2 regions of the Methylobacterium sp. A54F genome follow, and region 2 is predicted to be linked to the other one. Evidence: riboswitches for the same ligand, from Rfam matches in the RefSeq annotation. Region 2 holds a riboswitch; the other holds the start of a gene.

The links. Region 2 has a riboswitch for thiamine pyrophosphate ahead of thiO (glycine oxidase ThiO). Riboswitches for the same ligand answer to the same signal wherever they lie in the genome.
Positions count from the first base shown of each region.
Region 1: it holds a riboswitch for thiamine pyrophosphate, as region 2 does, so the genes downstream of both, thiC (phosphomethylpyrimidine synthase ThiC) here and thiO (glycine oxidase ThiO) in region 2, are expected to answer to the same signal.

Region 1 is NZ_JBKFBF010000004.1:48,628-63,905, reverse strand. Features, by position in the region: gene ACLBXP_RS08430 (methyl-accepting chemotaxis protein) at 1-48, opposite strand, end outside; gene ACLBXP_RS08425 (SGNH/GDSL hydrolase family protein) at 255-1,136, opposite strand; gene ACLBXP_RS08420 (OpgC family protein) at 1,142-2,233, opposite strand; gene ACLBXP_RS08415 (hypothetical protein) at 2,421-2,690, shown strand; gene ACLBXP_RS08410 (MucR family transcriptional regulator) at 2,752-3,153, opposite strand; gene ACLBXP_RS08405 (metallophosphoesterase family protein) at 3,374-3,910, shown strand; gene ACLBXP_RS08400 (hypothetical protein) at 4,026-4,349, shown strand; gene ACLBXP_RS08395 (hypothetical protein) at 4,468-4,599, shown strand; gene ACLBXP_RS08390 (hypothetical protein) at 4,618-4,863, opposite strand; gene flaF (flagellar biosynthesis regulator FlaF) at 5,032-5,394, shown strand; gene ACLBXP_RS08380 (flagellar protein FlaG) at 5,522-5,884, opposite strand; gene thiC (phosphomethylpyrimidine synthase ThiC) at 6,188-8,080, opposite strand; TPP riboswitch at 8,152-8,258, opposite strand; gene ACLBXP_RS08370 (alpha/beta hydrolase) at 8,418-9,257, shown strand; gene ACLBXP_RS08365 (restriction endonuclease) at 9,267-9,638, shown strand; gene ACLBXP_RS08360 (transglycosylase domain-containing protein) at 9,829-12,039, shown strand; gene ACLBXP_RS08355 (sensor domain-containing diguanylate cyclase) at 12,195-13,751, shown strand; gene ACLBXP_RS08350 (aldo/keto reductase) at 13,763-14,602, opposite strand; gene ACLBXP_RS08345 (adenylate/guanylate cyclase domain-containing protein) at 14,842-15,278, shown strand, end outside.
Region 2 is NZ_JBKFBF010000002.1:171,563-186,840, reverse strand. Features, by position in the region: gene ACLBXP_RS04585 (hypothetical protein) at 1-163, opposite strand, end outside; gene greA (transcription elongation factor GreA) at 167-643, opposite strand; gene carB (carbamoyl-phosphate synthase large subunit) at 773-4,246, opposite strand; gene ACLBXP_RS04570 (hypothetical protein) at 4,434-4,808, opposite strand; gene carA (glutamine-hydrolyzing carbamoyl-phosphate synthase small subunit) at 4,931-6,181, opposite strand; gene ACLBXP_RS04560 (GatB/YqeY domain-containing protein) at 6,374-6,838, shown strand; gene dnaG (DNA primase) at 6,964-8,871, shown strand; gene rpoD (RNA polymerase sigma factor RpoD) at 9,128-11,128, shown strand; gene ACLBXP_RS04545 (adenylate/guanylate cyclase domain-containing protein) at 11,272-12,540, shown strand; TPP riboswitch at 12,578-12,707, shown strand; gene thiO (glycine oxidase ThiO) at 12,771-13,994, shown strand; gene thiS (sulfur carrier protein ThiS) at 13,991-14,203, shown strand; gene thiG (thiazole synthase) at 14,208-15,008, shown strand; gene ACLBXP_RS04525 (thiamine phosphate synthase) at 15,005-15,278, shown strand, end outside.

The DNA of each region.
Region 1 (15,278 bases), on a different contig from region 2:
ATCGAGGGCGGACAGGATCGGATTCGGGCGCGGATTAAGGATCGACATGCCGGCGTCTCCGCAAACTTTCTTGTCTTTCGACCCTAATCGCGGAGCGTTGATGAACCGATAATGATCTGTTGAACAAAAAGTGTTCTCTAGCCGACGAGCACTTGCTTTCGGAGACGAGAGCCTAAGCGATCCGGATGGCGGCGCAGCGAAACCTGTTCGTTACCGCCGAACTGTGCGCTCACACCATAGGCATCGGGGCCGCTTCAGCGCGTCGCGGGCGGGGCCGCGGCCGTCCCGAGCAGGTCCTTCGCGATGACCGGCCCCGCCGTCCCCGTGACGTCCGGTTGCAGCAGCGACAGGGTGATCGCGCGGGTGACGTGCTCGGCCATGCAGCGCAGGCCCAGGTCGTTCAGGCGGAACTGGCGGCCCAGCAGGTGGCCCTCGCCCTTGTCCGTCGCACGGCCCGAGAGGTAGCGCATAGCCTCGTAGCGCTGCACCAGCGGCACCTGCTCGCGGGCCGCGACCTCCTGCACCTTGCGGACGATGCTGTTGTAGTACTCATCGTCGGCGAGGCTCGCGGTATAGAGCGGATCGACCAGCACCACATCCATCTCGTGGGACTTGATCCACTTCACGGTTTCGTCGAGGGCATCCCCGAAAGCATCGATCTCGACGCGCGCGAGGGCGTCGTGGGTGCCGACCTGCCAGACGACGAGGTCGGGCTCCACGTCGGCGACCATCGTGCGGAGGCGCTCGCCGGCCCCGGAGGCGATCTCACCCTGCAGGCCGCGCGCTTCGACGACGACGTCGACGTCCGGCAGGGACCGCTCCAGGGCGGTCTCCAGCTTCACCGGATAGGTCGCGGAAGCGCCGGCGCCCGCCGAGGTCGAGCCGATGGCGAGCACGCGCACCGGCCGCTTCTCCTTGAGCGCGGTCTTCACCGCCTTGAGCTTGGCGAGGGTGTAGAGCTTCGAGCCGGGCACCCGGCATTCGGGAGACAGACTCGGGTCGATGCCCTCGGGCCCGGTCGCGGGCGGCGCGGTGGGCGGCGAGATCACCGTCGGCGTGCCGCCCTGCGCAGCGGCACCGTCCGGCAGAAGCGCCAGGGCGGCCAGGGCCGCGAGCGCCGACAGGGCGCTGGCCATTGCGCTCAGACGCCGGGGCGAGGCTTGCGGGAGCGCCATTCGACGAACCATGCGGTGAGACCCAGACCAAGTAGTCCCGATGTGATGACCAGGATATCGACGAACAGGCCGCCGCCCGTCCAGAAACGCAAGAGCTGACCGGCGAGGCTCAATACCGAACCCATCGAGAAGACCGCGAGCGAGTTGCGCCCGAGGCCAGCCAAGTATTCCGTCACCCAACCGATCCGCGGCGCCATGATCGCATAGACCGGGCGAAAAGCGAGCAGCACGCCGAGGAAATGGATCAATCGGGCTGGCGAAAGGTAAGTTTTGTCAAAGGTGAAAATGAGGCGCGGCTCCGGGACCGCGAGGGGGTCCGGCCGCAGGCCGAGCACGGACAGCACGGCGCCCAGCACGACGACCAGGATGCCCACGGGGAACAGGCGCCGCGCCCAGAGCCCGAGGGTCGGCGAGGTGCGGTTCCAATCCTGCATCACGAAGCCGAGCACCAGCAGGAGCTGCCAGCACAGGGGATCGAAGAACCAGTCGCCCTCGCCGGGCCAGGAGGGCAGGTTCCACTCCTCGACGAGGCTCACGCCGTAGAGGGTCGCGGAGAGGACGAGCGCCCCGACCCGGCTCACCCGCGCCAGCAGGATGAAGACCGGCGCCGTCCCGAGCAGGATGACGTAGAGAGGCAGGATGTTGAAGAACCCGAGCTGGTGGCTCAGGAGCGTGATGCCGACGATCGTCTGGATCGGGTCGGCGAAGAAGGTGCCGGCGTTGTGCCACTCGAGGATGAGCGGGTTGTCGAGGGCGAGCGCGGTGCCGGCGATCAACGCGAGGGCGAGCACCATGACGGTGAGCTGGGCACGATAGACCTCGACGGTGCGCGACAGGAGCCGCAGCACGGACTTACCCCGGGGTTCGGGGCGGCCGTCCCGCGTGCGCGTCGCGATGCCGATCGACCAGCCGGCCAGGAAGACGAACAGCTCGGCAGCGTCGGAGATGCCGTACTGCGAGTAGGTGTAGCGCTCGAAGGTGTTGCCCGGAATGTGGTTGATGAAGATCGTGACGAGGGCGAGCCCGCGCCAGAAGTCGATCGCATTCGGTTCCCGCATCGCGGCAGCGGCTCCTGACTCGTCGGGTGCGGGCTCGGCGACCGAGCCGACGCGCGGCTCGATTCGCGGCCGGCCCTGATACGGCCCGGATGCCCGATCTGCAAAGCTGCCGGCGTGTCGACCAGAACCGAAGCGCGCCCGAACCGCGGCCGGGCTCCCGCGTTACGCCGCTGAAGGAGATTGCCCGATGCCGAACACGCGCCTCATCGCCGCCGCGATGGCCGCCGCTCTCACGTTCTCGTGGCCCGCGGCCGCGCAGGCCCCTGCCCAGACCGGAACGGGCGGCGGCCCCACCTCCACAGTCACGGCGCCGAACACTTCGACGGTGGGGCGCACGAAGCCGCCCGGAGCCGCCGCGGGAGGTGCGACCTCGGCCGACCGCGAGGAGCGGACCCCGCAGATGAAGCAGGACGATAAGATCCAGAAGGGGATCTGCATCGGCTGCGGCGCCCGCTAGGGCGCTTCGTCACGGGCGTCGGAGCGGGCCCGAGGACCGTCTCACCGACGACGGGCCGACCTCACTCGGCCGCCTGCTGCAGGCGCAGGCCGCGGTTGCGCCCGATGTCGCGGGAGATCCGCGAGCGCCGGGCGCTGTAGGTCGCCGAGACCAGTGGATAGTCGATCGGCAGGCCCCACTTCGCCCGGTAGGCCTCCGGGGTGAGCCCCCGGATGGCGAGATGGCGGCGCAAGGCCTTGTAGGGCCGGCCGTCCTCGAAGCTGATCAGGGTATCGGCCCGGATCGATGCCTCGATCTCGGCTTCGGTAGGCTGCCGCGGACGCGCCGGCATCGACAGGGCGCAGAGGGACCTGTGGACCTCGGTGAGCAGACCGCCGAGGGCGAGCCCCGGAATGTTGTTCTTTGCGACGTACGCGCAGACGATCTTCGTCGCGAGGTCCAAGGTGTTGTGCTCGTCCGACATGTGCGCACCTTCCTGAGAGCGACCGCGCCTAGGCCGCCCGTGATCCGTCCGTCAGACTACCCCGGACACAACCTCAAGTTGTAGTACCTTTTCTACTTAAGATTGAAACAATGTTTAAGCTCGACCACTCGACAGCGGCCCGCATCCTCGGTGCGGCCCCTGCGTTGCACCAGCGCCCTCGGACAGCCACCGGCCGCCCGCGGCGCCGGAGCGGCGGGACATGGCGGTCTTCTTCACGAGCGACACCCATTTCGGTGATCCGCGCATCCTGCGGCTCGACCGCCGACCCTACCCGGACCTCGCGACCCACGATGCGGCCCTGATCGCGGCGTGGAACGCGACGGTCGGATCAGCCGACGAGGTCTGGCACCTCGGCGATTTCGCCCTCGGCCGGAGCGACGCGCGCGTAGCCGAGATCCTCGCGACGCTGAACGGCACGAAGCGCCTCGTGATCGGCAACAACGATGGACCGGGCACCCTCGCGGCGCCCGGCTGGGCCTCGGTCGGCCACTATGCCGAGATCGAGGTCGAGGGGCGCCGCCTCGTGCTCTGCCACTACGCGTTCAGGACCTGGAACGGCATCGGCCGCGGAGCGCTGAACCTCCACGGCCATTCGCACGGCAAGCTCACCCCGATGCCCCGCCAGTACGACGTCGGCGTCGATGCGCAGGGGCCCGCGCCGGTCCGGCTGGAGGCGATCCTCGTCTCGCGGCGGCGCCGCTCCGGTAGATCCGCGCGGAACCATCGGCAGAGCTGAGCCGTTTGTGGCCTGAACGGACGATGACCGAGGCAAATCGCTGGGCCGAGGCAAGTAACCGAATGTTTCTTCTGCCTCACCCTGAATCCCCGATAGCAGACGCAACGGTTTCGTGATGAGAGTTTCCCCGTTTCGACCCCTGGCCACCGGATCCCTGATCTTCGGAATGTGCCTCGCAACGCATGCGGCCCTCGCCCAGCCCGCCTGCCTCGACGCTCAGCGCAAGGTCGACGAGGCCAACGCCCTCCGCTACCAGGCCCGCCAGGAAGCCCGTCTCGGCAACCACGACCGCGTCTGCGACACCCTCGACGAGGTCGGCGACCGCTACAACGACGCCCGGGACGCCTTCGAGGATTGCGGAGCGGGCGTCGTAGCGATCGACCTCCGCAGCGAGTTGCGCGCATTGCGCGTCGCGAAGCGGGTCAACCGCTGCGACTGAGCGAGGGCCTCTCGCTCCCATTCTGCTACGCAGGTGCGGCACCGCACAGGCAAGCTTAGCCCTTCACGACATCTTCAGATCCACGCGAACACCCAAATCGCGAACGAAAGCCCACACCATGACCAGCGACGTCGAGATCCGCCCCGCCCTGCAGAGCCAGACCGGCCCGTCCTTCGCGGCAGCCCTGTGCGGCTTCCTGAGCACCACCGTCGCCACCACCATGGTGATGTTCCTGCTCAGCAGCGTCTGAGGCGCGCAGGTAAGGGCCTCAGGGCGCGAGCGACCAGAAGCGACGCTTCGAGAACAACACCTCGTCCGTGGTCACGCGCGTCTGCTGCGGAAGGGCGCGGCACGGCGGCTCGGGCGGCCTCACGGTGACGGCGGGGGCCAGTGCCGCGGGCCGCACCGGCAGCAGGCCGAGGCGCTCCTGAACGTCGGGATGGCGCGCCGCCGCGATGGTGGCGATGCAGGCGATGATCCCCCCGGCGATCGTCCCGAAAACGAAGTTCATCATCCCCGACATGCCCGGGAGCACCCGCGTGCCCGCCTCTCTCTGCTCGCCGCGCAAGCGGGCGGGATTGGGGCGAAACGGCCGATCACCCAATCTTAACGGGCAGGCTGTTACGTCATCCAACCCCGGATCGGCCGCGCAGTCCACCGGGTGCTAGGGGGAGCCGCGCCGATGATGCAAGCTGCGAACGCCTACGCGAGGACCTCGCGCAGCGTCCTGTCGCCGCGTGAGGCGGAAGCCGCCGTCCTGATCAAGGCCGCGCAGCAGATGCAGGCCGTGAAGGACGATTGGGCGAATCAGGCCTCGGGCCTCCAGCGGGCGCTCAACTTCAATCAGAAGGTCTGGACCATCCTGGCGACCGCGGCGACCGAGCCGGGTTCGCCCCTGCCGCAGGAGATCCAGCAGAACATCACCGGCCTCGCGATCTTCGTGTTCCGGCGGATGCTCGACACCATGGTCGAGCCGAGCGCCGACAAGCTGTCGGCCCTGATCTCCATCAACCAGAACCTCGCCGCCGGCCTCAGCCGGACCTGAGCCGCCGGGCGGGCGCTCGCGCCCGAACTCAAACGATGCGATCGACGCGTCGGCGCCCACGCAGCCGGCCTCGGGTCGGCTGCGTGGGTGCTCGGTCGTTCGGTCCGGAAGCCGGAGGGGACGTCGCTCAGGCGAGCCTGTCGACGGCTCCCTCGCTGGTGGACGCGCTCTGCGGCTCGGCGTAGGCCCGCGCCTTCAGGACCGTCACGTCCGGAATCTGGAGAATGATGTCGCCGGAGGCCGGATCGATCATCTGGTAGACCATCTGGCGGGAATCCGTGTCCCGGATGAAGTGGCCCTCGTAGCCCGAATCGGGCCGCCCACGCGCTGCCTCGCCGTTTCCCGACACGTCCACCGTCACGGCGGGTGCGAGGCGCTGCTCGGCCTTCGGGTCCCGGGACGCCCGTGCCTCCCCGGTGCTGCGCACCGGGTCGACGGTCGGCGTGGCGGACGCCCGGCCGATGGGCCAGGCGGCACTAATCTCACTCATCGCTCAACTCCTGCGGAGGAGGCACTGCCGCAGTGAACCATTGCGATGCTTGCGCGGTCCTTAACCGGCCGGCCCGATCACGGCAAAGCGTCAACAAACCGTTTAGCGGATCTTCGAAATTTCGGCTTCTTCTGACAGGTCCGGCCGGTTCGCGCCTCGCTCGTGAAACTTCTTCGCTCAGAGGGCGCCGGATGCTGAGCAATATCTGCTCTTGTGACGCGTCCGTGCCTGCCACGCCGACCCCTGCCTTCGGTGTGGACGGCGCGTCGGAACAGAATCCGGCGCGCCGTCTCGTCGCGCGACCTACTCGGCCGCGTCCACGTAGAGCTTGCCGCCCTCGGCCAGGAACTCGGCCGATTTCTGCGCCATGCCGGCCTCGCGCTCGGCGGAGGAGAGGATCGGCGCGGCGTTCAGCACCTGCCCGGCCTCCTCCATGGCGAGCACCTCTGCGCGCAGGTCCTGCGTGATCTTCATCGAGCAGAACTTCGGCCCGCACATCGAGCAGAAATGGGCGACCTTGTGGGCGTCCTTCGGCAGGGTCTCGTCGTGGTAGGCGCGGGCGGTGTCCGGATCGAGGGAGAGGTTGAACTGGTCCTCCCAGCGGAAATCGAACCGGGCCCGGGAGAGGGCGTCGTCGCGCAGCTGCGCGGCCGGGTGGCCCTTGGCGAGGTCGGCGGCGTGGGCGGCGATCTTATAGGTGATCACGCCGGTCTTCACGTCGTCGCGGTTCGGGAGCCCCAGGTGCTCCTTCGGGGTGACGTAGCAGAGCATGGCGGTGCCGAACCAGCCGATCATCGCGGCACCGATGCCCGAGGTGATGTGGTCGTAGCCCGGGGCGATGTCGGTCGTCAGCGGACCCAGCGTGTAGAAGGGCGCCTCGCCGCACTCCCGCAGCTGCTTCTCCATGTTGACCTTGATCTTGTGCATCGGCACGTGGCCGGGGCCCTCGATCATGGTCTGGCAGCCCTTGTCCCAGGCGATCCGGGTGAGCTCGCCGAGGGTTTCGAGCTCCGCGAACTGCGCGGCGTCGTTGGCGTCGGCGATCGAGCCGGGGCGCAGCCCGTCGCCCAGCGAGAACGACACGTCGTAGGCCCGGCAGATGTCGCAGATCTCGTCGAAGCGCTCGTAAAGGAAGGATTCGCGGTGCCCCGCGAGGCACCAGCGCGCCATGATCGAGCCGCCGCGCGAGACGATGCCGGTGACGCGGCGCGCGGTGAGCGGCACGTGGGCGAGGCGCACGCCCGCGTGGATCGTGAAGTAGTCGATGCCCTGCTCGGCCTGCTCGATAAGCGTGTCCTTGAACACCTCCCAGTCGAGCTTCAGCGGGTCGCCGCCGACCTTCTCCAGCGCCTGGTAGATCGGCACCGTGCCGATCGGGACGGGGGAGTTGCGAACGATCCACGAGCGGATGTTGTGGATGTTGCGACCCGTCGAGAGGTCCATCACCGTGTCGGCGCCCCAGCGGATCGCCCAGACGAGCTTCTCGACCTCCTCAGCGGCCGAAGACGTGACCGCCGAGTTGCCGATGTTGGCGTTGATCTTCACCAGGAAGTTGCGGCCGATCGCCATCGGCTCGACTTCGGGATGATTGATGTTGGCCGGGATGATGGCGCGGCCGCGCGCGACCTCGTCGCGCACGAACTCGGGGGTGATGAAGGCCGGGATCGCGGCGCCGAAGCTCTCGCCGTCGGCGAGCGCGGCCTCCGCCCGTTCGAGCATCTGCTCGCGGGCGAGGTTCTCGCGGTGCGCGACGTAGATCATCTCCTCGGTGACGAGGCCGGCGCGCGCGAACTCGTACTGGGTCACCATCTGGCCGGGAGCGGCACGGCGCACGGGGCGCTCGGCCGGGCAGGGGGCGACGAGCTTGTCGGCGCCGACGAAGCCGTTGTCCTCGGGCTTGACCGCCCGGGCCTCCACCGAGGCGTAGCCGCGGGCGGCGATCCAGGGCTCGCGAACGCCCGGAAGGCCCTTGTGCAGGTCGATGCGCGCATCGCTCTCCGTATAGGGGCCGGACGGATCGTAGACGCGCACCGGCGCCTCCTTCGGATCGGTCAGCACGATCTCGCGGAAGGGGACCTGGATGTCGGGCCGGCCGGCAACGGCGGCGTAGACCTTGCGCGACCCCATGATCGGGCCGGTGGTGACGGTCTCGGGGCTGCCCTTGGGGAAGTCCTTGGGGAGGACGGGTGCGTTCATCTCTGGATCTCTCCTGGCGTTGGAGCGATCCGAACTCGCCACGGATTGAGATATGGGCACGGCCCCACTGTCGAGCCGTCGGTTCCCGTCCCTCCGCCGGTATGAGCCGGATCAGGTTCAAGGGTCAGGGCTTCGGCCCAATCTCAGCCCCCGTCATGGGGCCCCCCTCGGAACGGTTCCAAGTCTCGACACTGCACGTGTCGTTGTCAATCGCCGTCGCTGGGCCCGGGCGCTGCGGGCCTGTGCCGCGGCACGCCCGGTGGCGATCGCCGTGAGGGCGGCCCTACATCGATCCGGCCACCCGGGCGCAGGCCCGGCGCCACCTGACTTCGGGGCCATGCGCATCCTGCTGACGCTTCTCCTGACCATCACCGGGCTCTACGCGGCCGGCATCGCGGCCCTCGCGATCGGTCAGCGGCGGCTGATCTACCCGGGCGCCTATCTGGGCGGCGCACCACAAGGCACGCGCAGCGTGCCGTCGGGCCTTGAGCCGATCAGCCTGACGACCGGGGACGGGGAGCGCCTCTACGCCCTGTGGCGGGCCCCGCGCCCGGGCTGCGGAGTCGTGATCAGCTTCCACGGCAACGGCTCGCAGCCCGAAGAGGCCGCCCGCTTCGCCGCGGACGGCTGGGCCGCCGCCGGATGGGGCGTGATCGCGCCGGCCTACCGGGGCTATCGCGGCTCGACCGGCAGCCCCAGCGAGGACGGCCTCATCGCCGACGGGATCGCGACCTACCTCGAAGCCGCCCGCCGGGCGCCCGGCGCGCCGATCCTGCTCCACGGCCATTCCCTCGGCACGGCGGTGGCCGTGGCGGTGGCGGCGCGGGCGCCGCATCTCGGGCTCTACCTGGAGGCACCGTTCGACTCCCTGGAGGGGGTGGTGCGCCGCACGATGCCCTACGTGCCGACCCTCTTCCTGCGGGACACCTTCCGCTCCGCCGAGCGGATCGCCGGCCTGAGCGGGCCGGTGCTGATCGTCCACGGCAGCGAGGACCCCATCGTGCCGGTCAAGCTCGGCCGGCGCCTCGCGAACGCGGCCGGCCGGGCCGCCCGCTTCGTCGCCGTGCCGGGCGACCACGTCTCGATCCTCGGCGTGCGCGACGCGGAGGCCGAGGCCCTGTTCCGGGCGACCGCCGCGGAGGCCTGCCCGCCCGCGGCCGCCGCGCGGGCGCAGTGAGGGGCCGCGATGGGACGACGCGAGCGCCGCTGGCGGGACGACGACCCGGCCACCCACGGCCCGGAGGCCGCTGCGCCGGTGATCTGCCCCCTGTGCGGACGCCCCATCCCGCCCCGGGCCAAGTCGAGCCTCCATCACCTCACACCGAAGCTGAAGGGCGGCACGCATGGCGGCACGGTGCGGCTGCATCAGATCTGCCACTCGGCGATCCATGCCCGCTACAGCGAGGCCGAAATCGCTCGCCGCCTCGCCGACGTCGAGGCCCTGCGGGCGGATCCCGAGATCGGCCGCTTCGTGGATTGGGTGCGGACGAAGCCGGACGACTTCCACGCCGCCACCCGGATGACGCGGGACCGTCGCGGCGCCCGTCGGTCGCATTGAGCGGCCGGCGTCCCAGGGCCGGAGCGAGGGCTCTCGCTCCCCGGTTGCGGTGAATGCCACCCTAAGGGCGTGGGTTAAGAACCCTTAAACCCGCCGCATTTAGCGTGCCGAACCGGGCCCTCACGGAGCCGGCTTCGCGCCCCGCGGGCGGCCTGCCGCTCCGTCCTGCCCAGCGATCGAGACGGGATGCATGGCGAGCGGACGCGGACGGGCCAGCCGGGAGGAGCCGAACTTCGACGTGCCGGAAGGCCGCGGCGGAGCCAGGGGCAGCCTCGACGTCCGGCTCTCCCGCGAGGATCGGGCGGGAGGCGGCGTGGCGCAGCGGAGCGGGCAGGGCAAGGGCGGCAAGCCGAAGGCCGGCAAGGCAGCTACGGGCGGCGGCCGCGGAGCCCTGCCGCGGCGCAAGGCCCGGCGCGGATCCTCGTTCCTGGGCAAGCTCGTCTACGCGGGCATCGTTCTCGGCCTGTGGGCGGTGATCGGGCTCGCCGGCCTCATCGCCTACCACGCCTCGCAGCTGCCGCCGATCGACCAGCTCGCCGTGCCCAAGCGGCCGCCGAACATCGCGATCCTGGCCGGCGACGGCTCGCTGCTCGCAAACCGCGGCGAGACCGGCGGCCGGGTGGTGAGCATCAAGGAGCTGCCCCCCTACCTGCCGCGCGCCTTCGTGGCGATCGAGGACCGGCGCTTCTATTCGCACATGGGCATCGATCCGGTCGGCATCGCCCGCGCGGTCGCCCAGAACCTGACGCGCCGCGGCGTGGCGCAGGGCGGCTCGACGCTGACGCAGCAGCTCGCCAAGAACCTGTTCCTGACGCCCGAGCGCTCCGCCTCGCGCAAGATCCAGGAGGCGATCCTCGCCCTCTGGCTGGAGCACAAGTACACCAAGGACGAGATTCTCGAACTCTACCTCAACCGGGTCTACTTCGGCGCCGGCGCCTACGGCGTCGAGGCTGCGGCCCAGCGCTACTTCGGCAAGCCCGCGAAGGCGGTCAGCCTCGCGGAGGCCGCGATGCTCGGCGGCCTCGTCCAGGCGCCCTCGCGCCTCGCGCCGAACCGCAACCTCCCGGCCGCGCAGGCGCGCGCCGCGCAGGTGCTCGCCGCGATGCAGGAGCTCGGCTTCGCCAAGCCCCAGGATGCCAAGGTGGCGCTCGCCCAGCCGGCCCGCCCGGCGAGCAGCCGCGGCGGCGGCTCGGCGAATTACGTGGCCGACCTCGTGATGGACGTGCTGGACGACTTCGTCGGCAAGTTCGACGCGGACATCGTGGTTCAGACGACCGTCGATCCGAGCCTGCAGGCCGCGGCCGAGAAGGCCCTGGTCGACGAGCTGAACGCCAAGGGCGGCCGCTACAACGTCGGCCAGGGCGCCCTCGTCTCGATGCGGCCGGACGGCGCGATCCGCGCGCTCATCGGCGGCCGCGACTACGCGCAGAGCCAGTTCAACCGGGCGACGACCGCCAAGCGCCAGCCGGGCTCGTCGTTCAAGCCCTTCGTCTACCTCGCGGCGGTCGAGCGCGGCGCGACGCCCGACACCGTGCGCGAGGATGCGCCGATCAAGATCGGCTCCTGGCAGCCGGAGAACTATTCCCACCAGTACGAGGGCGCCGTCACGCTGCGCACGGCGCTCGCGCTCTCCCTCAACACGGTCGCGGTCCGTCTTGGCCAGGAGGTCGGCCCGAAGGCGGTGGTGCAGACCGCCCAGCGCCTCGGCATCTCCTCGCCGCTCCAGGCCAACGGATCGATCGCGCTCGGAACGTCAGAGGTGACGCCCCTCGAGATGGTCGGCGCCTACGGCGCCTTCGCGAACGGCGGCACCGGCGTCATCCCCTACGTGGTCGCCAGCGTGAAGGGCACGGACGGCAAGCTGCTCTACAAGCGCGGCGAGGGCGGTCTCGGCCGGGTGATCGACCCGAACGCGGTCGGGATGATGAACGCCATGATGCACGAGACCTTCGTGATCGGCACCGCCAAGAAGGGCGATATCCCGGGCTGGGACCTCGCCGGCAAGACGGGCACCAGCCAGGATTTCCGGGACGCCTGGTTCATTGGCTACTCGGGGACGCTCGTCACCGGGATCTGGCTCGGGAACGACGACGGGGAGCCGACCAAAAAGGCATCCGGCGGCACCCTGCCGGTCGAAATCTGGAAAGCCTACATGACCACCGCCCTGAAGGGGCAGACGCCCGTCCCGTTGCCGGGTATGAACCGCTGGCGCAAGGCGCCGGAGACGACGGCCTCGACCGCGCCGGCCCCGCCGACGGGCCTCGGCGGCATCCTGGGCCAGCTCGTGGGCGAGGCCCCCCAACCGGCGCCTCCCCGTCCGCAGGCGGCACAGCGCGGCCGCACGGCGGCTGCCCAGGACGATCGCAACTTCCTCGAAAAGCTGTTCGGCATCGGCGAATAAGGGTCTGCGGTAGCACCTGCCCGGCGATGACGACCGCTCGTTGAATCCCCGTTAGGCATGGCGGCGTGAAACCGCCGGTTAAGGCTGTCCGCTAGGCTTCGGCACACCCATTGCGCGCAAGGTGTCGGCAAGCTCCTATCACGGATGATGGCTGCATGCCCCCGAGCTGGATCGGCCGCGCGACGGCGCACCTCCACGACCGTGCCTCGCGCCTGATCGCCTGCCTCGGCGTCGGCGTGACGGCGGGTCTCGGGGCGCTCGGCGTGTACCTCGTCGTCGATCTGCACGATGGCGCGCTACGCCAGGCGGAGCGCAGCGCCACGAACCTCGTGATGCTGATCGAGCAGATCGTCAGTCGCAACGTGCAGATGTACGACCTGTCGTTGAAGGCGGCAGCGACCCGTGCGCCGCGGGCGGATATCGCGGTGCTCGACGAGTCTCTGCGCCGCATCATCCTGTTCGACGATTCCGCGAGCGCTCCGGGACTCGGCGCCATGCTAGTGACGGACGAGACCGGCGCCGTCCGGATCGGGTCTAACCCGGCGATCCGCAGCTTCCCGAACCTCTCCGATACCCCCGGCTTCCGCAGGCACCGGGACCAGCCGGATGCCGGCCTGGTGATCGACGGGCCGCGCATCTCCCGCACCACCGGCCGGATGATCCTCTCGCTGAGCCGGCGGATCACGCGTCCGGACGGCAGCTTCGGCGGCATCGTCAGCGGCGCGATCTACGTCAGCTACTTCCAGGCACTGTTCGGCGCCCTGCGGATCGACGAGGGCAGCGCCGTCAACCTGTTCCAGGCGGATGGCACGCTCATCGCCCGCGAGCCCTACCTGCCCGAGAAGATCGGGCTCAACATCGCGCACGGCGAGACGTACCGGCGCTTCAAGGAGTCCCGGCGCGGCAGCTTCGTCGCCCATTCGGCGATCGACGGGCGCGAGCGCCTCTACGCCTTCGCGCATCTCGACAGCCTGCCGCTCCTCGTCGACATCGCCGTGAGCGCGTCGAGCATCCGCGCCGCCTGGCTGCCGAAGGCGATCATCGCGGGCATCCTGATCCTCGGCCTCTGCATCGTCACCCTCGGCCTCACCCTCCTGCTGCAGCGCGAGGTGCGGCGCCGGGCGGATGCAGCGCGCGAGTCCCGGGCGGCGAACGCGGATCTCGAGACCTTGGCGCTGACCGACAGCCTGACCGACCTGGCGAACCGCCGCTGCTACGACGTCGTGCTGGCCCGCGAGTGGCACCGCCTCGCGCGGATCGACGCCCCGCTCTCGCTGATCCTCATCGACGTCGACCACTTCAAGCGGTTGAACGACCATTTCGGCCACGGGCACGGCGACGACGTCCTGCGCAGGATCGCGGCCTGCCTGCGCGAGCAGGCCCGCACGATCGAGGCGGTGCCGTGCCGGATCGGCGGCGAGGAGTTCGCGGTGCTGCTGCCGCGCAGCGATATCGGGCAGGCTCGCACGATCGCCGACCGTATCCGTCGGGCCGTCGTCGACCTCCGGATCCCGCAGGCGCCGGACGTCGGCGGCATCGCGACCGTGAGCGCCGGCGTCGCGGCGGCGCGGCCGAACGGCACCGCGGTGACGGACGCGCTCTACGCCGCGGCCGATGCCGCGCTCTACCGGGCGAAGGAGGCGGGGCGAAACCGGGTCCGCACCAGCGAGGAGCCCTGCGCGACGGAACAGGCGGGCCGGCGGGTCGCCTGAGGCCGCGCGCCTCACAGCATCGGCAGGCCGCGCGGTTTCGGGCCGCGGGGAAACTGCGCGTCGAGGGCCGCGATCTCTCCGGCATCGAGCCGCAGGTCGCCGGCAGCGGCGTTCTGGACGGCTCGGCTCGGCCGCCCGGTCTTCGGAATCGTGAAGGTGCCGTCGCCGCGCGTCAGGAAGGCGAGCGTCACCGCGTAGGCCGTCGTCCCCCGCCGCTCCGCGATCTCCTGCAGCAGGCGGCCACCGCCGCTCGCCGCATCCGGAAAGTCGCCGCTGCCGAAGGGCGAGTAGCCGACGACCGCGACGCCGTTGGCCGCGCACCAGGGCATGACCGCATGCTCGATGGCCCGTTCGCCGAGGTGGTAGAGAACCTGGTTGCAGGCGATCCGATACGGCCCGGCGATGCGCAGGGCGGCCTCGAGATCCGCGACGTCGAAGTTGCTGACCCCCCAGGACAGGATCTTGCCGGCCCGCCGCAGGTCCTCGAAGCCGGCGATCGTCTCCTCCAGCGGATGGCTGCCGGGCCAGTGCAGCAGGTAGCTGTCCAGGCGGTCCGTCCGCATCCGGCGCAGGGACTGCTCGCAGGCCCGCACCACGCCGCGACGGGTCGCGTTGCCGGGCACCACCTTCGAGACCAGGAAGACCTCCTCGCGCAGGCCCGCCAGCGCCTCGCCGACGATCGCCTCCGCGTCGCCGTACATTTCGGCGGTGTCGATGTGGGTCATGCCGGCATCGATGCCGGCCCGCAGCGTCGCCACCGCGTCGGCGCGATCCGCGCCGTCGATGCGCCAGGTGCCCTGGCCGATCACCGAGACCTGCGTGCCGGTCGAACCGAAGCCGCGTGTCTGCATGGACGCTCACTCCCTGGCGTGTCGTTCGCGAACTCGCGCTGAGCTAGGCTGCGCGGCGATCCCTGCCACCCTGGGGCGAGTCGCGCGCACCGCGCCTTATTCGCGCCATCATGGGGGAATGAGCAATGGGCCGGCGCCGGCCGCGGCGCCGGATTCCGGCCCGAGGTCGCCGTCGTGAGCATCGCCCGCCAGTTCGATCTCCGCGCAGCCCGCCGCGGAGCAGGGGCGAGGGCCGGCTGATGCTGCCGCAGCACCGCTGGTTCTGGCTGATCATCCTGCTCGCCTGCGGCGGGGCGGGCCTCCTCTACAACGTGGTGTTCGTCGGCGGCGCGACGCCGCTCGCCGGGTTGACCTACGGGCTCGCGGTGGGCGTGACGGTGCTGGCCTTCGATCGCGGGCTGATTCTCGCCGGCCTCCAGGCCCGCATGCGGCGCCTGCCCGCGATGGTCTACGTGCCGGCGGCGGAACTGCTCTACGTCCTGATGATCTCCGCCGGCATCGCCACCGGCGGCCTCGTCGTCTGGGCCCTCGGCCTCACCACCGACAGCCTCGCGGTCGCCGTGAAGATCACGCCGCGCGTGCTCGCCTACTCGCTCGCCGTCTCGGCGCTCCTCGTCTTCGTGGTGCGCATGCGCGACCTCATCGGCGGGGAGGTCTTCGTGAACTTCCTGATCGG
Region 2 (15,278 bases):
TGCCGAGGGCGATGAGCGGGCGCACGTCGACCCGCACGTCGCCGAAGCGGCCGCCGTTCAGGCTCGGGAAGTCGCCGGCCGCCGCCGCGCCGAGGCCCGGGAGCCCGGAGAGGGCGACGAGGCCCGCGAGGCCGCAGAGCCAGGCGCGAAAGGAGATGCGCACGCCTCAGCCGCCGTAGCGGACGTCGACCACCTCGTAGGACTTGCCGCCCCCGGGGGTCGTCACCTCGACCGTGTCGCCGACGCCCTTGCCGATCAGCGCGCGGGCGATCGGCGAGGTGATCGAGACGCGACCCGAGCGGACATCCGCCTCGGGCTCGCCGACGATCTGGTAGGTCTTCTCTTCCTCGGTGTCCTCGTCGACGAGCTTCACGGTGGCGCCGAACTTGATCTTGCTGCCCGACAGCTTCGTGACGTCGATGATCTCGGCGCGCGAGATCATGCTCTCGAGTTCGAGCACCCGACCCTCGTTGTGGGACTGCGCCTCCTTGGCGGCGTGGTACTCGGCGTTCTCCGACAGGTCGCCGAGGGCGCGGGCTTCGGCGATCGCCTGGATGATGCGCTGCCGCTCGACCTGCTGCCGGTGCTTGAGCTCCTCCTCGAGGGCTGCGAAGCCGCGCACCGTGATCGGAACCTTGTCTATCGCCATCGTCTCGCGCCACAATGAAGAAGCCCGGCCGGGAACGTCGCCGTTCCCTCCGGGCCAGGTCGGTTTCGTCTGAACCGCTGGTGACGCGGCCGGCGACTTGGAGCCCCCGCCGCGCGAATGGGTTCAGGCCGCAAAGTATTCCTGCAAGGCACGCACCTGGAGATCGCCCTCGAGATAGGCTTTGATCCCTTCGGCGGCAGCCATCGCGCCGGCTAGAGTGGTGTAGTACGGCACTTTATGCAAGAGGGCCGCGCGGCGCAGGGACCGCGAGTCCGAGAGGGCGCCGGCGCCCTCGGTCGTGTTCAGAACGAGCTGGATATCGCCGTTCTTGATCGAGTCGACCACGTGCGGGCGCCCTTCGAGGACCTTGTTCACCCGCTCAGCCGCCACCCCGTTCTCCTCCAAGAACCGCTGGGTGCCCCCGGTCGCCAGGATCGAGAAGCCGAGGTCCGCCAGGAGGCGGATCGAGGGCAGGATGCGCAACTTGTCGGCGTCCTTGACGGAGACAAAGACCGTCCCGGTCTTGGGGACCTGGGTCCCGGAACCGAGCTGGCTCTTGGCGAAGGCCACCCCGAACCCGCCGTCGAGGCCAATCACCTCGCCGGTGGAGCGCATCTCCGGACCGAGGAGCACGTCCACACCGGGGAAGCGCGCGAACGGGAAGACCGCTTCCTTGACGGCGATATGCGCGAGCGTCTTCGGCGCGAGGCTGAACGCGCCGAGGGGCTCGCCCGCCATGATCCGCGCCGCGATCTTGGCGATCGGCTCGCCGATGACCTTCGCGACGAAGGGGACCGTCCGCGAGGCGCGGGGGTTCACTTCGAGCACGTAGATCGTGCCGTCCTTGATGGCGTACTGGACGTTCATCAGGCCGCCGACCTTGAGCGCGAGCGCCATCGCCCGGGTCTGGCGTTCGAGCTCGGCGATGATCTCCGGCGAGAGCGAGCGGGGCGGCAGCGAGCAGGCCGAGTCACCCGAGTGGATGCCGGCCTCCTCGATGTGCTCCATGATGCCCGCGATGAACACCTCCGAGCCGTCGCAGACCGCGTCGACGTCGACCTCGACGGCATCGGACAGGTAGCGGTCGAACAGGAGCGGGTTCTTGCCCAGCACCGTGTTGATCTGGCCCGTCTTGTCGTTCGGGTAGCGCGCCTTGACCTCCGAGGGGATCAGGCTCGGAAGGGTGTCGAGGAGATAGTCGGCGAACTGCGCCTCGTCGCGGATGATCGCCATGGCGCGGCCGCCGAGGACGTAGCTCGGGCGCACCACGAAGGGCAGGCCGAGATCGGCCGCGACGAGGCGGCTCTGCTCGACCGAGTAGGCGATGCCGTTCTTCGGCTGCTTCATTCCGAGCTTGTCGAGGAGACGCTTGAACTGGTCGCGGTCCTCGGCGAGGTCGATGGCATCGGGCGAGGTGCCGAGGATCGGCACGCCCGCCGCCTCAAGCGCCCGGGCGAGCTTGAGCGGCGTCTGGCCGCCGAACTGCACGATGACGCCGTGCAGCGTCCCGGCCTGCCGCTCCGTCTCGATGATCTCCAGCACGTCTTCCTGGGTCAGCGGCTCGAAGTAGAGCCGGTCCGAGGTGTCGTAGTCGGTCGAGACCGTCTCCGGGTTACAGTTGACCATGATGGTCTCGTACCCGGCCTCGGAGAGCGCGAAGCAGGCGTGGCAGCAGCAATAGTCGAACTCGATGCCCTGGCCGATCCGGTTCGGGCCGCCGCCCAGGATGATCACCTTCCGGGCGTCGGTCGGCTGGGCCTCGTCGACCACGGCTCCCGCGAAGGGCGCCACGTAGGTCGAGTACATGTAGGCGGTCGGCGCCTTGAACTCGGCCGCGCAGGTGTCGATGCGCTTGAAGACCGGACGAACGCCGAGCCCGCGGCGCTTCTCGCGCACCTCGGGCTCCTCCAACCCCGCCAGCACGGCGAGGCGCGCGTCCGAGAAGCCGGCCGCCTTGAGCTGGCGGAAGGCGCCGGGCGTCGCCGGAAGGCCGTGCGCCTTCACCCGGTTCTCCAGGTCGACGAGGGCCTGGAGCTGCTCCAGGAACCAGGGGTCGATCTTGCAGGAGGCGTGGACCTCCGCGTGGCTCACACCGAGGCGGAGCGCCTGGGCGACCTTGAGCAGGCGGTCCGGCGTCGGCGTGCCGAGGGCCGCCTTGATGGCGTTGTGGTCGTCGCCCTTGCCGAGGCCGTCGATCTCGATCTCGTCGAGCCCGGTGAGCCCGGTCTCCAGCGAGCGCAGGGCCTTCTGGAGCGATTCCGCGAAGCAGCGGCCGATCGCCATCGCCTCGCCCACCGACTTCATGGCGGTGGTCAGCGTCGGCTCGGCGCCCGGGAACTTCTCGAAAGCGAAGCGCGGGATCTTGGTGACGACGTAGTCGATCGTCGGCTCGAACGAGGCCGGGGTCGCGCCGCCGGTGATGTCGTTGGCGATCTCATCGAGCGTGTAGCCGACCGCGAGCTTGGCGGCGACCTTGGCGATTGGGAACCCCGTGGCCTTGGAGGCCAGCGCCGAGGAGCGCGACACCCGCGGGTTCATCTCGATGACGATCATGCGGCCGGTCGCGGGGTCGATCGCGAACTGGACGTTCGAGCCGCCGGTCTCGACGCCGATCTCGCGGAGCACCGCGAGGGATGCGTCGCGCATCACCTGGTACTCCTTGTCGGTGAGCGTCAGCGCCGGGGCGACCGTGATGGAATCGCCCGTGTGGACGCCCATCGGATCGACGTTCTCGATGGAGCAGACGATGATGCAGTTGTCGTTCTTGTCCCGAACGACCTCCATCTCGTACTCCTTCCAGCCGAGCACGCTCTCCTCGATCAGGACCTCGTTCGTCGGCGAGGCGTCGATGCCCCGCTCCACGATGTCGAGGAACTCCTCGCGGTTGTAGGCGATGCCGCCGCCGGTGCCGCCCATGGTGAAGGACGGCCGGATGATCGCCGGCAGGCCGACCTCGGCCAGGGCGATCAGAGCCTGCCCGATGGCGTGCTCGCCGTAGCGCTTGCGCCGGTCGCCCTCGGCGCCCTGCCACTTCTTCTCGAAGGCCGCCAGCGCGGCGCGCCGCGCCTCGGGATCGGCATTCTCGGCCTCGATGCGCGCGACCTCGGCGAGGTACCGCTCGCGGTCGGCCTTCTTGGCGGCCGAGGCGTTGGCCAGCGCCGATTTCGGCGTCTCCAGGCCGATCTTGGTCATCGCGTCGCGGAAGAGGTGCCGGTCCTCGGCCTTGTCGATGGCCTCCGCCGTGGCGCCGATCATCTGGACGCCGAACTTCTCCAGGACGCCCATGCGCTGGAGCGAGAGGGCGCAGTTCAGCGCCGTCTGCCCGCCCATGGTCGGCAGGATGGCGTCCGGGCGCTCCTTCTCGATGATCTTGGCGACGATCTCGGGGGTGATCGGCTCGACGTAGGTGGCGTCCGCCATGTCCGGGTCGGTCATGATGGTCGCGGGGTTCGAGTTGACCAGCACGATCCGGTAGCCCTCCTCGCGGAGCGCCTTGCAGGCCTGGGTGCCGGAATAGTCGAACTCGCAGGCCTGCCCGATGATGATCGGCCCCGCACCAACGATCAGGATCGAGGAAATATCGGTGCGCTTGGGCATCGGACGCCTTCGTCACAGGCACGCGCGCCCGCCCTCGAAGGCCGCCAAGATCTGACGGTCCTGAGGCTCGGGCGCGAGCGGCTTGGATTGTCGTTGAGAGCCGCGTTTACACGCAGGCGCGGCCCTTTGAAAGGGCGTGCGGGCCGGCCGCGGTGGGTGCAGCCATGCGCTGCGCGGCGGGCGCGCCTCAGAGCGTGATGTAGAGGGCCGCGACCGCCCGGTCGATCCCGATGTAGAAGATCCCGAACGCGACCGCCGCCGCGGCGGCGAACTCGACCGCGGCGTTCTTCAGGGTCTGCGAGCGGCGCAGGATCTCGCGGCCGAACATCGCCGTGACCCAGCCGATGGTGAGGACGACGGGCATCGCGAACAGGAACGAGAGCGTGCTCTCGACCTGGCCGGCCCCGCCGGCTTCGAGGAGCGCGCGGATGTTGCGGACCCACGGGGCGTAGCAGGCGGCGTAGGCGGCCGTCGTCCAGGAGAGCGCCACCGCAACGCCGAGATGGAAGATGAAGATGCGGTGCAGACGGGAGAAATCGTCCTGCGCGTCGTCCAAGGTCATCGGGCAGCCCCATGCGGATCGGTGGACCCGCCGACGCTGCTTCGAATCGCCGTTCACGGGGTGACCCGCTGCCTGAGCCCGAAACCCGCGCTTTTTGTGACGCGCGGTGTTCGGAGCCCGGCTCAGGCGGGCGTGCGCTCCGTCTCAGGCCGTCCGTCCCGCATCAGGGCGACGAAGCGCTCGAACAGGTAGTGGCTGTCGCGCGGGCCGGGCGAGGCCTCCGGGTGGTGCTGCACCGAGAAGGCGGGCCGGTCGGTCAGGGTCAGGCCGCAGTTCGAGCCGTCGAACAGCGACACGTGGGTCTCGACCGCCGTCTCCGGCAGGCTTTCCGGGTCGACCGCGAAGCCGTGGTTCATCGACACGATCTCGACCTTGCCGGTGGTCTTGTCCTTCACCGGATGGTTCGCGCCGTGGTGCCCCTGGCCCATCTTCACCGTGCGGCCGCCGAGGGCGAGGCCCATCAGCTGGTGCCCGAGGCAGATCCCGAAGGTCGGCACCTTCTCCTGGAGGAGCGCCCGGATCACCGGGACCGCGTAGGCGCCCGTGGCGGCCGGATCGCCCGGGCCGTTCGACAGGAACACGCCGTCCGGCTTCAGCGCCAGGATCTCGTCGGCGCTCGTCGTCGCCGGCACCACGGTGACGTCGCAGCCCGCATCCGCGAGAAGCCGCAGGATGTTGCGCTTGACGCCGTAGTCGATCGCCACGACCCGGAAGCCGGAGCCGGGCTGCCGCCGGCCGTAGCCGCCGTTCACGGCCCAGACCGTCTCGCTCCAGTCGGACGGCGCGCGGCTCGTCACCGGCGGCACGAGGTCGAGGCCCTCCATGGGGGCGAGGGCAGCCGCGCGCGCCTTCAGCGCCTCCCGGTCGAAGGCGCCCTCGGGGTCGTTGGCGATCACCGCGTTCGGCATGCCGCGGTCGCGGATGCGCGCGGTGAGCGCCCGGGTGTCGACCCCGGTGATGCCCACGATCCCGCGCGCCCGCAGCCAGGCGTCGAGGTGGCTCGACGAGCGCCAGTTCGAGGGCTGCGTCACGGCGGAGGCGATCACGGTGCCGCGCACGCCCGAGGCCGGCGCCGCGTCGAGGCTCTCGAGATCCTCGTCGTTGGTGCCGACGTTGCCGATGTGCGGGAACGTGAAGGTGACGATCTGCCCGGCGTAGGACGGGTCGGTCAGGATCTCCTGGTATCCCGTCATGGCGGTGTTGAAGCAGACCTCGCCCTCGGCCACGCCGGTCTGGCCGATGCCGAAGCCCTCCAGCACCGTGCCGTCGGCGAGCACCAGGAGGGCCGTCACCTTCGGCTCGGCCCAGGGTTCCGGCGCGGCGCGCCCGGGCGCCGGGCGGGGTTGCGCGGGGGCGCCATCGTCTTGCAGCATCGGCGTGATCTCGCTTATGTCCGGCCAAGGCCCGGCACCGGCGCGAAGGCGCGCGGCACGGGCGGCGGAGTCGTGTGGCGCTCTTAGCGAGCGGGCCGCGCTCCGGTCAATGTGGCCCTGCCGCGCCGCCGCCTCAACCGACGCAAGCCGCAGGCCACGCATTCGTTTTTCGCAAACTCCGAGGATCCCGAGATGGCACTGCGCGAGCGCTTCACCGCCGAGATGAAGGAGGCCATGAAGGCCGGCGACAAGGGCAAGCTCGCCACCGTGCGGATGATCCAGGCCGCCCTGAAGGACAAGGACATCGAGGCCCGCGGCCTCGGCAAGGACCCGGCGAGCGACGAGGACATCCTCGCGCTCCTCCAGAAGATGATCAAGCAGCGCAACGAATCGGCCGGCGTCTACGAGCAGGGCGGCCGGCCGGAGCTCGCCGAGAACGAGCGCGCGGAGGTCGCGATTATCCAGGGCTTCCTGCCCCGGCAGATGGACGAGGCCGAGACGAAGGCCGCGATCGACGCGGCCGTCGCCGAGACGGGCGCCGCCGGCCCGAAGGACATGGGCAAGGTGATCGGCGCCCTGAAGGCGCAGTATGCCGGGCGCATGGATTTCGCCAAGGCGAGCGGGCTCGTGAAGGCGGCGCTCGCCGCGAAGGGCTGAGGCGTCCGGCGGGCCCCGGTTTTGCCCGCAATCCCCCGCACGGCGCCGGGCGGAGCGGGTGCGCCGGGACTCCGGCCACGCTCGTGCGCTATAGAACGGGGTTCCCGAGCGGAATCCCGAAGCCCGTGCGCTACCCGCCCCACATCCTCGAAGAGATCCGCGCGCGCCTGCCCGCCTCCGACGTGGTCGGGCGCCGCGTCCGGCTGAAGAAGGCCGGGCGTGAGTGGCGCGGGCTGTCGCCCTTCAACGCCGAGAAGACCCCGTCCTTCTACGTGAACGACCAGAAGCAGTTCTATCACTGCTTCTCCTCGGGCAAGCACGGCGACGTCTTCACCTTCCTGATGGAGACGGAGGGCCTGAGCTTCCCCGAGGCGGTGGAGCGGCTCGCGGGCGAGGCCGGCGTCAGCCTGCCGGCGCCGAGCGCCGACACCCGGGAGATGGAGACGCGCCGCCGGGGCGCCCTCGACGTGATGGAGCTCGCGGCCGCCTTCTTCGAGGACCAGCTCCGCGGGCCCCGCGGCGCCGCGGCCCGGGCCTATCTCGACCGGCGGGGCCTCTCGGAGGAGACCCGCCGCCGGTTCCGCCTGGGCTACGCCGCGCCCGACCGCTACGCCCTGCGCGACTTCCTGGCAGGCAAGGACGTCGAGCGCGACACGATGGTGGAGCTCGGCCTCCTCGCCGCCGGCGAGGACGTCGCGGTGCCCTACGACAAGTTCCGCGACCGGGTGATCTTCCCGATCACCGACATCCGCGGCCGGGTCATCGCCTTCGGGGGCCGCGCCATGCAGGCGGAGGCCAAGGCGAAGTACCTGAACTCGCCGGAGACGCCGCTCTTCCACAAGGGTCAGGTGCTCTACAACCTCCATCAGGCCCGCAAGCCCGCCCACGACCGCGGCACGGTGATCGCGGTGGAGGGCTACGTCGACGTCATCGCCATGACGCTCGCCGGCCACCCGAACACGGTGGCGCCCCTCGGCACCGCGCTCACCGAGGAGCAGCTCGCGCTGCTCTGGCGCCACGCCGAGGAGCCGATCCTCTGCTTCGACGGCGACGGCGCCGGCCAGCGCGCGGCCTACCGCGCCCTGGACCTCGCCCTGCCGATGCTGGAGCCCGGCCGCTCGCTCCGCTTCGCGCTCCTGCCCGAGGGTCAGGATCCGGACGACCTCCTGCGGACGGGCGGCGCCCCGGCCGTGGACCGCGTGCTCGATGCGGCGAAACCCCTCGTCGAGGTTCTGTGGGCCCGCGCCACGGAGGCCGCGCCGACCGACACGCCGGAGCGGCGGGCGGGCCTCGCCAAGACCCTGCGCGACGCGGTGGCGGGCATCCGCGACGAGACGGTGCGCCGGTTCTACCGGGACGAGATCGAGGACCGCCTCCGGGGCCTCTCCCCGCGGGGCAATCCGCAACGCGGCGCCTTCCAGCCGGGCGGCCGGGCCGCGCCCTTCCAGAGGAGGCCGCGGCCCGGCGACCCGCCGCCCTCGCCGCGCCTCACCGCCGGCCCGAGCCCGCTGCTGGCCCGCTCCAGCGGCTTCTCGGGCACCGGCAGCCCGCGGGAGGCGATGATCGTCGCGAGCCTTCTCGCGCATCCGGAGCTGATCGGCGTCGAGGCCGAGGACCTCGCAGCCCTCGACTTCGAGGATCCCGACGCTCTGGCACTCCGAGGCTTTCTGCTCGATCGCGCCGCCAACCAGGACGAGCCCGACCCGGCGATCCTGGAGAGCGCGCTCGCCCGGAGCGGCCTCGTCGAGGCGGCCACCCGTCTCGCCGGCCAGGTCATTCCGGGTGATCGCTGGAGCCTGGAGCCCCACGCCGACCCGGTGCGGCTCGAAGACGCATTGCGTCAGGCCGTGATCTTGCACCGCAAGGCCGGAGCGCTAAATAGCGAACTCCGCCAAGCCGAGCGGGCACTCGTCGAGGAGGAGACGGAAGCCAACTTCGCCTGGCTCTGCGACGTGAAGCAGCGACTCGCCGTCATCGCGGGTGCGGAGGCCGAGGCGGACTTGCCGGACGCGGCGGACTCGACCACCTCTTGAGACTGTGCCAATGGCGCTTTCGAGAGCGGGCGCCGCGCGGAACGGCGCCCTGGCACGGGGCTCGTCTGCCGAGGCGGGTTGGCGGGCGGACATCGCCGCATAGTTAACAATCGGTCAAGCGTCTTGCTTGATACCGGTATCCGAGATCGAGGCGGTTCAGGCGAGCGGCCGCCGACCCACACCCATTGCGGCGTCGTTCGCACGAAGCGGCTCCAAAGCTTCGGCCTCGCGCTGCCACGAAAACAATAGGCTGAACATGGCGACGAAGGCAACGGAACGGGACGAGACGGATGCCGCTCCGGAGCAGCAGACCGACGGGCCGCTCCTCGACCTGACGGATGCGTCCGTCAAGCGCATGGTGAAGCTCGCCAAGAAGCGTGGCTACATCACCTACGAGGAGGTCAACGAGGTCCTGCCCGATGGCCAGTCGGATCCGGACCAGATCGAGGACGTGCTCGCCCAGCTCTCCGAGATGGGCATCAACGTCGTCGAGGCCGAGGAGACCGACGAGGCGGCGGCCGAGCGTCCGGCCACCGGCGAGGCGGCCGACGAAGAGGAGGGGGCCGAGGGCGGCGAGGTCGCCGAGGCGTCCCCGAGCCGGGCGGTCGCCGTCCGCGCCGAGACCACCAAGGAGCCGACCGACCGCACGGACGATCCCGTGCGCATGTACCTGCGCGAGATGGGCTCGGTGGAGCTCCTGTCCCGCGAGGGCGAGATCGCGATCGCCAAGCGCATCGAGGCCGGGCGCGAGGCGATGATCGCGGGCCTCTGCGAGAGCCCGCTGACCTTCCAGGCCATCATCATCTGGCGCGACGAGCTCGTGGAGGGGAAGGTCCTCCTGCGCGACATCATCGACCTCGAGGCGACCTACGCGGGGCCCGACGGCAAGAACGCGCCGCAGATGGCCGAGGGCGAGGAGAACGAGGAAGGCGACGGCGACGGCGCGACGCCGCCCGAGGGCGGCGACGACGACGACGACATGGAGAACAACGTCTCGCTCGCCGCCATGGAGGCCGAAATCAAGCCGCGGGTCCTGGAGACCTTCGACGCCATCGCCGAGAACTACCGCAAGCTGCGCCGGCTCCAGAACGAGCAGGCCGGGCGCAAGGCCTCCGGCGAGCGCTCGACGGCTGCCCAGGACACGAAGCAGTCGGAGATCAAGGACGTCGTCGTCTCGGACGTGAAGTCCCTCTCGCTCAACAACAACCGCATCGAGGCTCTGGTCGAGCAGCTCTACGGGATCAACAAGCAGCTCATCAGCCACGAGGGCCGGCTGATGCGCTACGCCGAGACCCACGGCGTCGCGCGCGACGAGTTCCTGCGCCACTACCAGGGCTACGAGCTCGACCCGAACTGGATGGCCCGCGTCGGGAGCCTCGGCGGCAAGGGCTGGAAGAACTTCGTCGAGAAGGGTGGCACGCAGGCCGCGCAGCTGCGCGAGCAGATCGTGAACCTCGCCTCCGAGACCGGCCTGGAGATCGGCGAGTACCGCAAGATCGTCAACATGGTCCAGAAGGGCGAGCGCGAAGCCCGGCAGGCCAAGAAGGAGATGATCGAGGCGAACCTCCGCCTGGTGATCTCGATCGCCAAGAAGTACACGAACCGCGGCCTGCAGTTCCTGGACCTGATCCAGGAGGGCAACATCGGCCTGATGAAGGCGGTGGACAAGTTCGAGTACCGGCGCGGCTACAAGTTCTCGACCTACGCCACGTGGTGGATCCGGCAGGCAATCACACGTTCGATCGCCGACCAGGCCCGCACCATCCGCATCCCGGTGCACATGATCGAGACGATCAACAAGATCGTCCGCACCTCGCGCCAGATGCTGCACGAGATCGGCCGCGAGCCGACCCCGGAGGAGCTGGCCGAGAAGCTCGCGATGCCCCTCGAGAAGGTCCGCAAGGTCCTCAAGATCGCCAAGGAGCCGATCTCCCTGGAGACGCCGATCGGCGACGAGGAGGACAGCCACCTCGGCGACTTCATCGAGGACAAGAACGTCGTCCTGCCGATCGATGCGGCGATCCAGTCGAACCTGCGTGAAACCACCACCCGGGTCCTCGCCTCGCTGACGCCCCGCGAGGAGCGGGTGCTGCGCATGCGCTTCGGCATCGGCATGAACACCGACCACACCCTCGAGGAGGTCGGCCAGCAGTTCTCGGTGACCCGCGAGCGCATCCGCCAGATCGAGGCCAAGGCACTGCGCAAGCTCAAGCACCCGAGCCGGAGCCGCAAGCTGCGGAGCTTCCTCGACAACTGACCGACATGCGGCGGCCCAGCCGGCCGCCGCATTCTTCGCGTCCTGGTGGAGTTCGCTAGGACATGCGTCTTGCGGTAGTATTCGTCCACGCGAACGTCTGCGCGGGCGTTGCCACCCCGACACCGCATTCCCACCTTGGCCATATGCTCGACCACGGCCCGACCCAGAAGGCATCCGCGCCGACCGCCCTTGCCGACGGATCGGAGGCCGAAGGCGTGCCGTTCGGCCTCATCCAGGAATGCGTCGCCCTGCGCGACTGGCTGCTGAGCGAGGGCACGCGCACCCTCGCGGCGGACGACCTGCTCGCGGGGCTCGCCGAGCGGCTGAACGACCTCGACGTGCCGGTGGACCGCGCGAGCACCGCAATCGACACGCTGCACTCCGAATATGCCGGCGTCGGGCGGACCTGGAGCCGGGAGGAGGGCGCGCAGGTGCGCCTGTTCCCCCACGGCGAGGCCTCGGACAAGGCCTACCAGGCGAGCCCGTTCTACACCGTGCACCAGACCGGCGAATGGCTGATCCTCGACCTCGATGAGACGCCCGAGGACACCTACGCGATCCTGCCCGAGCTGAAGGCGGCGGGCTACCGCCACTACCTCGTGGCACCCCTGATCTTCACCAACGGCGCCCGCAACGGCATCACCTTCGCGACGCGCGCGAAGGCTGGCTTCCGCGACGACCACATCGCCATCCTGCGCTTCGTGATGCCGACGCTCGCGGCCGTCATGGAGATGCGCCTCGTCAACAAGCAGCTCGATCAGGTTCTGCGGATCTACGTCGGCGACGAGCCGCACCGGGCGATCCTGTCGGGCTCGATCCGGCGCGGCCACGTCCAGCGGATCCGCTCCGCCATCCTGTTCGCGGACATGCGCGACTACACGCGCACCTCCGCCGACATGACGCCCGAGGAGGCCGTGGACCTCCTGAACATCTTCTTCGACTGCCTCGTGCCGGCCATCGAGCGCGAGGGCGGCGAGGTCCTGAAGTATCTGGGCGACGGGCTGCTCGCGATCTTCCGCGAATCCGGCGACGACCTCGGCGGAGCCGCCAAGGGCGCCCTGACGGCGGCGCAGGCGGCGCTCCACGCCCTCGGCGAGGCCAATGCCCTCAACCGGTTCGCCAAGCCCGTGGCCGCGGGAATCGCGCTCCACCACGGCGAGGCGGCCTACGGCAATGTCGGCTCCGGCACGCGCCTCGACTTCACGGTGATCGGCCGCGACGTGAACCTCGCGAGCCGCATCGCTCGCCTGAACCGCACGCTGGGCGAGCCGCTGCTGATGTCGAAGCCCTTCGTGGACTTCCTGTGGGGCGACCCCGATTTCCTCGGCGAGCACGTGCTCGACGGCTTCGCCGAGCCGATGGGCGTCTACCGCCCCGCCGCTAAGCGCCAGGACAGCCCGGTCCGGGCCTGAGCCCCTTGACCGGGCGCGCCGGACGGCCCAAATCTGCAAGCGTTCCAGGGAGATCCCCGGCAAGGGGCTGAGAAACCGCTGGGCTTCGCCAGATCGGCGAGCGGCGCGGAAATCCTTCGAACCTGATCCGGCTCACACCGGCGTAGGGATTGGACCGCGGGCCCGTGGAGGCCCGGCTTCTCCAGGAAGCGTCGGATACCATCCCTGCGGGCAACCGCGGAGGATCGTCCTTGGCATCCGTGCCGACATCGCCCATCGGACTGCGCCGCGACCCGGTGCGCGCGGCCGACGCCGCGCCCGCGGCTCCCTTGCCCCCACGCGCCGACGTCGCCGTGGTGGGCGGCGGCCTGATCGGCCTGTCGATCGCCTGGCGCCTCGCGGAGGCGGGGCGTTCCGTCCTGGTGCTCGAGCGTGAGACGCTGGGAGCCGGGGCAAGCCTTGCCGCCACCGGCATGCTGGCGCCCGCCGCCGAGCACGAGCCGGGTTCGGACCTCCTCCTGCCGCTGGCCCTCGAATCCCTCCGGCGGTGGCCCGGCTTCCGGGACGCGCTCCAGGCCGCATCCGGCCTCGACATCGATTACCGCGAGGACGGCACACTCGTGCTCGCCATCGGCCGCGACGAGGTGGACCGCCTTCGCTTCCGCTTCGACCTGCAGCGGCGGGCCGGCGTCGCGGCCGAGTGGCTGCCCGGCAGCGAGGTCCGCCGCCGCGAGCCGCTGCTGCGGCCGACCGTGACGGCGGGCCTCCACTGCCCCCTGGATCATCAGGTCGATCCGCGGCGCGTCATGGAGGCGCTGGCGGCGGCCTGCCTGCGCGCGGGCGTCGCAGTGGCCGAGCGCACGGCCGTCACCGGCCTCACGTGGGCCGGCGGGCGCGTCTGCGGCGTCGAGACCGCCACCGGCGAGGTCCGGGCCGACACCGTGATCCTCGCCTCGGGCGCTTGGAGCGGGGAGGGCGGCCTGCTGCCGGAGCGGCTGGCCCTGCCGGTGCGGCCCCTCAAGGGCCAGTCGCTCGCCCTGCGCACCACCCGCCGCACGGGCACGCTCTCCGGCATGGTCTGGACCGAGCAGGTCCACGTGGCGCCGAAGGGCGACGGCCACCTCATCGTCGGGGCGACCGTGGAGGATTGCGGCTTCCGGCCCGGCGTCACCGCGGGCGGGCTCTACGCGCTGCTGGAGGGCGCTCGGCGCGTGCTTCCCGGCATCGAGGAGATGGAGGTCGAGGCCGTCTGGAGCGGCTACAGGCCGACCTCGGACGACGATGCGCCGATCATCGACGCCCTGGCGCCGGGACTGATCGCGGCCACGGGCCATCACCGCAACGGCTACCTGCTCGCGCCGGTGACGGCGGACGCGGTACGCGACCTCGTCGCGGACGGCGCGCTTCCCGAGGTGGCGCGGCCCTTCGGCCTCGCGCGGTTCCGCGAGCCGGACGCGGCGAGGGCGCGCGCATGAGGCTCACTGTCAACGGGCAAACCCGGGACTGCGAGGCGGCCAACATCGAGGCGCTGTTCCGCATCGAGGCCGAGGAGACCGGCCTCGACAGTCCGCAGGGCATCGCCATCGCGCTGAACGGCCGCGTCGTGCGCCGCCGCGACTGGGCCGACACGCCGGTCCGCGAGGGCGACCGCGTCGAGATCGTCCGCGCCATGCAGGGAGGCTAGAACCATGTCGGACACCGTCACGCCGCTGCGTCCGGACCCGGACGACGCCCTCGTCATCGCCGGGGTGCACCTCGCCTCACGGCTGTTCATCGGCACCGCGGGCTACCCGACCCAGGCGATCATGCGCGAGGCGGTGGCCGCCTCCGGGGGCGAGGTGGTCACGGCCTCGATCCGCCGGGTCTCGCTCCAGGGACACGGCTCGGACACCGTGCGCATCCTCAGCGGACGGCGCTTCCTGCCGAACACGGCGGGCTGCGAGACCGCGCGCGACGCGATCATGACCGCGGAGCTCGCCCGCGAGGCGCTCGAAACCAATTGGATCAAAGTCGAGGTGATCGGCGACCGCGAGACGCTGTACCCGGACGTGGCCGAGCTGATCGAGGCCTGCCGCCACCTCGTGGACGACGGCTTCGTGGTGCTGCCCTACTGCAACGACGACCCGGTCGTGTGCCAGCGTCTCCAGGACATCGGCTGCGCCGCAGTGATGCCGATGGGCTCGCTGATCGGCTCGGGGATGGGCGTCGCGAACCCGGCCAACATCGAGCTGATCTGCCGCCGCGCGAGCGTCCCGGTCATCGTCGATGCCGGCATCGGGACGGCCTCCGACGCGGCGGTCGCGATGGAACTCGGCGCCGCCGCCTGCCTCGTCAACACCGCCGTCGCCAAGGCGGACGATCCCGTGCGGATGGCGCGCGCCATGCGGCACGCCGTCGAGGCTGGCCGGCTCGCGCACCTCGCCGGTCGCATCCCCCGCCGGGGCCGGGCGGAGCCGTCGAGCCCGCAACTCGGCCTCGTCGGCTCGTGAGGCCGCTGCCCGCCCCCGTCCTGGCGGTGAGCGACCGCCACGGCTGCGCGGCCGGGCTGATCGACACCGCCCGGGCGCTCCTCGACGGCGGCTGCCGCTGGCTCTGGTTCCGCGACACGGACCTCGACCCGGCGGAGCGCCGGCGCATCGCCGAGGACCTCGTCGTGCTGGTCCACGCGGCCGGCGGCGCGCTGACGATCGGGCGCGACGCCGCCCTCGCCGCGGCGATCGGGGCGGACGGCGTGCATCTCCGGGCCGGGGCTGGGCCGG